2 regions of the Lutispora sp. QWL-02 genome follow, and region 2 is predicted to be linked to the other one. Evidence: a T-box and tRNA genes for the amino acid it is inferred to sense, from the RefSeq annotation. Region 2 holds a T-box; the other holds one or more tRNA genes.
The links. A T-box is a leader RNA that pairs with one kind of tRNA and senses whether it is charged. The one in region 2 lies ahead of metG (methionine--tRNA ligase), so its partner is inferred to be a tRNA-Met.
Positions count from the first base shown of each region.

Region 1: it has a tRNA-Met gene. The T-box ahead of metG (methionine--tRNA ligase) is inferred to sense a tRNA for this amino acid. The anticodon was not compared.

Region 1 is NZ_CM177762.1:1,164,980-1,168,395, forward strand. It holds gene ftsL (cell division protein FtsL) at 1-214, shown strand, start outside; gene AC4HCY_RS05125 (S1 domain-containing RNA-binding protein) at 297-722, shown strand; gene AC4HCY_RS05130 (Ppx/GppA phosphatase family protein) at 796-1,716, shown strand; tRNA gene AC4HCY_RS05135 (tRNA-Leu) at 1,824-1,912, shown strand; tRNA gene AC4HCY_RS05140 (tRNA-Met) at 1,921-1,997, shown strand; tRNA gene AC4HCY_RS05145 (tRNA-Met) at 2,041-2,117, shown strand; tRNA gene AC4HCY_RS05150 (tRNA-Glu) at 2,141-2,215, shown strand; tRNA gene AC4HCY_RS05155 (tRNA-Thr) at 2,240-2,315, shown strand; gene bcp (thioredoxin-dependent thiol peroxidase) at 2,461-2,919, shown strand; gene AC4HCY_RS05165 (DUF1657 domain-containing protein) at 3,115-3,339, shown strand.
Region 2 is NZ_CM177762.1:90,715-94,130, reverse strand. It holds gene AC4HCY_RS00400 (EAL domain-containing protein) at 1-1,216, opposite strand, end outside; T-box leader at 1,772-2,006, shown strand; gene metG (methionine--tRNA ligase) at 2,050-3,416, shown strand, end outside.

The sequences.
Region 1 (3,416 bases), 1.1 Mb from region 2:
ATACAGGCTGAAAAAATCACAGCAGGAGATATCCGGGAAAATTCAAACAGCCAAAAAAGAGAATCAAAAGCTGCAGGACATGCTTAAGGATACTTCAACCAAGGAGTATATCGAGAAAGCAGCCCGGGAGCAGCTTGGATTGGTTAAGCCCGATGAGAGAGTATATGTTGATCAGTCCTCGTCTGATGTCAATTTGCAAGAAGGGGGTAATTAGTTATAGTAATTTTTTTCTAATATCTTCTGGAAATTATTTTTAATTATCACCCATTGCAAATTAAAGGAGGAATTTTTTCAGTATGCCTATAGAGGAAGGTATGATAGTTGATGGAGTTGTAGCCAATATAACCAAATTTGGTGCTTTTGTTCAACTATCGGGGGGGAAAACCGGACTGGTCCACATTTCAGAGATTGCTGATACGTATATAAAAGATATAAACAGCTATCTAAAAGAAAAACAATCGGTCAGAGTGAAGGTATTGAACATAGACCGAGACGGAAAGATAAATCTGTCGATCAAGCAGGCCCAGACGATTAAAAAGTCCACAAAGCCTGTTGAAATAGACTGGCAGCAAGAATTTAAGAAGACCCAGAACGGAAGCTTTGAGGATAGGCTTTCGAAATTCATGAAGGAGAGCGAGGAAAGGCTTCAGGAATTTATGAAGAATAGAGAGTCAAAGAGAAGCGGCGGTTATAGCCGCAAGGGAGACATTGCCCAGAGATAAAATTATATAATCAATGATACTGTCAGTTATGCTGACAGTATTGTTTTTAAAAACTAACATAAAGGAGATTCGTATGAGTAAAATTGCCGCAATAGATTTGGGAACTAATTCTATAAGATTGATGTTATGTGAGGTTGTAGGAGGTAATTTCAAGCGAAAGACTAAAGAAGTTATTACGACCAGGATAGGCAAAGATATGGGACATTCAAGCTTGCTTACCGAAAAAGCGATGCAGAAAAACATTGAAGCGATCAAATATTTTATGAAAAAAGCGGAAGACTTTGGAGCGGAAAGGATTACAATAGCTGCTACCAGCGCTATAAGAGATGCAGGCAACAGAGAAGATTTCCTGGAAAAGGTGAAAAATGAAACCGGTTTGACCATAAAAGTTTTAGATGGAGAAGAGGAAGCAGCGATAGGCATGTTTGGAGCATCCTATGGCCTCGGGAAGAGTGAAAACCTTCTTGTTATAGATGTTGGAGGCGGAAGCACTGAATTGGTGTTGAGCGAAGGTGAGAATATCCTTTATTCTGCCAGTATTAATGCAGGAGCCGTCAGGATGACGGAAAAGTTTATCAAAACAAATCCGATCCATCAATCAGATATAAATGCCCTGGAAAAAAATCTGGATCTTTTGTTTAGGGACGCTTTATCTTTTTTGAAAAATAAGAAAATAGGCAGAATAGTGGCTATTGGCGGTACCGCGACAACTGCGGCTTCGATTTTCCATCAAATGAAAGTATATGATTGGGAGATAGTTCACAATACTATATTAGCCAGAGAATTTTTAAACAAAATTTTTGAAAACTTGAAGGCTATGTCGGTTAAAGAAAGGTATGTTGTAAAAGGCTTGCAGAAAGAAAGAGCCGATATCATACCTGCAGGTATTTTTATAACAAAATATATTATGGAAAAGCTGAATGCTGAGGAGATCATCATAAGCGAAAATGATAATCTTGAGGGCATGGTAATAAAATACAGCGGAGTCTTTTAGAGCCTCCAATTCAGGATTTTTTTATATTTCATAAAATTGTTGTTGACGATTGGGGATAAAACATATATAATTATATTTGTCGCTGTACGGTGATAGCCGAGCAGTTGGCCGGAGTGGCGGAACTGGCAGACGCACAGGACTTAAAATCCTGCGGTCCCAAAAGACCGTACCGGTTCGATTCCGGTCTCCGGCACCAGTATTCATCGCGGGGTAGAGCAGTCCGGTAGCTCGTCGGGCTCATAACCCGGAGGTCGTGGGTTCAAATCCCTCCCCCGCAACCAAAATTTAAAAGATGATTGTCATGATGCATTACAATCAGATAACGGCGGCGTAGCTCAGTTGGCTAGAGCATTCGGTTCATACCCGAACGGTCATTGGTTCAAATCCAATCGCCGCTACCATTTATTTTTGAAGCAAAAGATATGGCCCATTGGTCAAGCGGTCAAGACATCGCCCTCTCACGGCGGTAACGGGGGTTCGATTCCCCCATGGGTCACCATAAAGCCTATAATAATTTAGATACGCTGGTGTAGCTCAGCAGGTAGAGCAGCTGACTTGTAATCAGCAGGTCGGGGGTTCAATTCCGTCCACCAGCTCCATTTGAAACAAAGCTTGCAAAGCAAATAACTTTGCAAGCTTTTTATAATTTATAGGGAAGTATAGATTTCTTTTGCTCCATAATCTTGAAGTATGGTATAAAAAATGCCATAATATTGCTAATAAAGAAGTAAGGGAGATAAAGCTATGTTGCATATTGGAGAAAAAGCACCTGATTTTACATTGAATGACAAGGATGGCAATGCCGTAAGCCTTTCTGATTTTCGAGGCAAAAAGGTGGTCGTGTATTTTTATCCCAAGGATAATACTCCCGGATGCTCACGCCAGGCTCAAGCCTTTAAAGCTTTATATGACAGCTTTAAGAACAATGATATTGTGATCATAGGCATCAGCAAGGACAGTGAAAAATCCCACCAGAGCTTTGTGACCAAATATGAGCTGCCTTTTATCCTGTTATCGGATCCGGAGCTCAAGGCAATTCAGGCATATGGTGTATGGCAGGAGAAAAAAATTTATGGCAAAACAAGCATGGGCGTAGTGCGCTCAACTTATATAATCGATGAAGAAGGAAAGGTTATGAAGGTTTTTCCGAAAGCAAAGCCTGATACCAATGCGGCAGAAATTTTAGAATTTCTCGTAAAATAGAAGATTCAATAAAAAATATCGCAAGTTTTGCGATATTTTTTATTATGCATGGGAAATCCCCATTAAAAGGACTGTAAAGTCTTTTTTTAATAAAATGCATTTTATTCATAAAAAATCAAAAAATGTTCTACATATTAATTCGCTAAATAAACAGAATATCTAATGAAATCAATTTTAAAATGAGGTGAATTGAAAATGACAGTGCAAAGCGATTTAAAGAAAGCCATAGCATCAGCAGAGGCTGCAAAAGGCACTTATTCGATGGCGGCCGAGTCTACTGAAGATCAGACCGCAAAACAAAAATATGAGGAAATGAAGGTAGATATGGATAAGCATCTGATGTATCTGAACAACCGCCTGAACTATCTGAACAGCAGCAACAGCCTGAATCAGCAGCAGAGTCAACAGCCCCTCGAGTAATCCGGCGCATTAGTTTTAAAATGCGATGGGGAACGGCAAACACGAAAAGTCACTGAAACTTCACAAAAAATCCTTCC
Region 2 (3,416 bases):
AATTTCTGCCGGATACTTCATACTCCCATACACCGCTATTGGTGCCTTTTATTGCAATATCATATTTTTGTTTTAAATCTTCAATTTTTTCCGTGTAGTCTTGTATCGTAGCATATTGAATTTTAAATTTTTCTTCTGAGTTTGCCAGCTGCTCATATGCTGAAAAAATTTTTTTGTTGTTTTCCAGCAGCTCTTTTTCCTTTATTCCAAGCTTTTCATACAGCTCATTTAGCTCTTTGAAATTATTGCTTAACCGAAACATAATAGCAATAATAATCAAAATAGTTGTGAATGACCCAAATATAATAATCCTCATGGTATTTAATTGGTTCATTTGAGCATTGATTTCTGATTTTGGGATTATTGCAGCAATTCTCCAATCGTTGGAGGCCATTGAGTTATAAAATAAATAGTATTCTGTGTTGTTTTCTATGTATTCATAAAACTCTGGGCTTTCACCGAGAAACTTACTGTCAGTTTTTTTAATTTTTCCTCCAAGCTCTTCTATTTTCATTAGAGCTTCCAGGCTCATATTTGGATGATATATTATTGTGTCGTTGCTGCTTATTAAAATAGGAAAGCCTTTTAGGCCTATAGAATAAGAATCTATAAAGGATATGAGTTCTTCCATATGTATATCTATGCCAACACTGCCTGCCAAGCGGCCATGCTCATATATGGGCGATACTATAGATAAGGTAAATTTCCCGGTAATACCATCTATGTAGGGCTGTGTATAGGTAACCTTTCTGTTGCTTTGATTCATTTCAATATACCATGGGCGGGTTTCCATATCATAATCATAATCCGGAACCCAAATGCCTTCATTGGTCGCTAAGCAGTTAAGCTCTTTCATTCCAAGCCATGCAAGGGCTATATTATTACTGGTGCTTTTGATTCTTTCCAGTGTAGCTTTAACCTTCTTGTAATCAGGGCTGGATGCAATTGTCTCACTAGATTCATTTTCTTTGACAAAGCTTACTATTGCATCATTAGTCAGCATCTGAGCAACCAGTTCGCCGTAGCGGCACAAATATTTGTCTATTTCCATTGAAATTATCTGAGTATCTTTTTTCAAGTTGCCTAAAATGCTTTTCCTCAGATTATTCTTGATATGAATAAGCAAAAAAACACCTGATAAAGTGAAAATTAGAACCAAGACTAAAAAGCAGACACCAATCCAATTAGAAGTATTGTATTTTTTTTCACTTTTCATAATAAAAACTCCTTAAAGGCTTATTTTCATTGATCAAAAGCTGTTACCACAGGTAAACCTTAAAAGAAGTACACATATTTGGAATAAAAAGTTTACATAATACTACAAAATACTACAAAATTCAACAAAAAAGGTTGTTTATATACATGTTACTACAATATATAATAATTATCAATTAATAATTCGCACATTGACATAGCGAATCTGTTATCGAAATGTACAAATTTGAAAAAGAACTTTTCATGGCTAAAAACAAAGCAATGAATTCACAATCATAAATATTTTTTAATTAGTAGGAATAGAGTTCAGAAAATGAAATAGGGATTACAAAAATCAGATTGACTAAATATTTGATTTATTGTATATTCTATATTATATAAGAACTTTGGGTTCAGGACTCAGAAGAGCGGGGAGCAAAAATCACGAAAAGATATGAAAAGTTAAAAAATAGCCCTTTCGTGAAGTTTAGTGATTCATGCACTATTGCCCCCAATGTAATACCATAATACCAGAGACCAGCGACTGACCTTAAAGGAATCCCCAAAGCGTGCAAATATAAAAGTGATGATGGGAAGAGTAGTCTGGAAATATGTCAAAGAGAGCCGATGTCAGGTGAAAATCGGTACAAAAAGCCGGATGAACATGGTCCTTGAACTGTGTAGGTGAGGTATATGCTTAGCCTGCACCGGAAACCTCCGTTACAGGGTAAAGTGATGATAGTCACTTATTGAGGTTTTTACTGTGAAGTAAAAATAAATTAGGGTGGTAACACGATGCTCTCGTCCCTTTGGGGATTGAGGGTTTTTTTATTTTTTAAAAAAGGAGAGAAAGATATGGAGAAGAAAAAATATTATATCACTACACCAATTTATTATCCAAGCGACAAACTGCATATAGGCCATTCCTATACTACAGTGGCGGCTGATGCGGCTGCCAGGTATAAAAGGCTATCCGGCTATGATGTAATGTTTCTTACGGGTACTGATGAGCACGGGCAGAAAATACAGAGAAAAGCGGAAGACAAGGGTGTCACTCCAAAACAGTATGTTGATGAAGTAGTGGCAGGCATAAAGGAGCTGTGGAAGCTTTTAGATATCTCCAATGATAGATTTATCAGAACCACCGATGACTATCATGTAAAGATTGTGCAAAAGATTTTCAAGAAGCTTTATGATCAGGGGGACATATATAAAAGCGAATACGAAGGCTGGTACTGTACACCTTGTGAATCCTTCTGGACAGAACATCAATTGGTCGACGGCAAATGTCCCGACTGCGGGAGGGATGTGGAGCTCACAAAGGAAGAGAGCTACTTCTTCAAATTATCAAAGTATGCAGACAGATTAATAAAATACATTGAGGATAATCCGGACTTCATACAACCTCAATCCAGGCAGAATGAGATGCTCAACAATTTCCTGAGGCCCGGCCTTGAGGACTTGTGCGTATCCAGGACCTCCTTTGACTGGGGCATACCTGTAACCTTTGACGAAAAGCATGTAATTTATGTATGGATAGATGCATTATCAAACTATATAACTATTTTAGGCTATCTCACGGAGGATGACAGCGACTATAAAAAATATTGGCCTGCGGACGTGCATCTGGTCGGCAAGGAGATCGTAAGATTCCATACCATCATATGGCCTATCATGCTCATGGCGCTGGATCTGCCTCTTCCGAAGCAAGTATTCGGTCACGGCTGGCTAATATTGGAGGGTGGCAAGATGTCCAAATCCAAGGGCAATGTGGTAGACCCTGTGGTCTTAGTAGAAAAATACGGTGTAGATCCCATAAGATATTTCCTTCTCAGAGAGGTGCCCTTTGGTTCAGATGGGGTTTACTCGGAAGAGGCTTTGGTAAACAGGCTCAATTCGGATTTGGCCAATGACCTTGGGAATCTGCTATCAAGAACCATAACCATGATAGAGAAATATTTTGACGGGCTTATACCCTCGCCGAAGGCCGGGGAGCCTATAGACTCGGAAATTGAAAATATGGCATCTGAACTGCCGGGGAAGGTAGATGAGCTTATGAACAAGCTGCTTTTCTCCAATGCTCTGGCAGAGATATTCAAGCTGGTAGGAAGAGCAAATAAGTATATAGATGAAACTACACCCTGGACTTTGGCAAAGGATGAGAGCAAGAAAGACCGATTGGGAACTGTCCTGTACAATCTGGCGGAGGCCTTGAGATATAT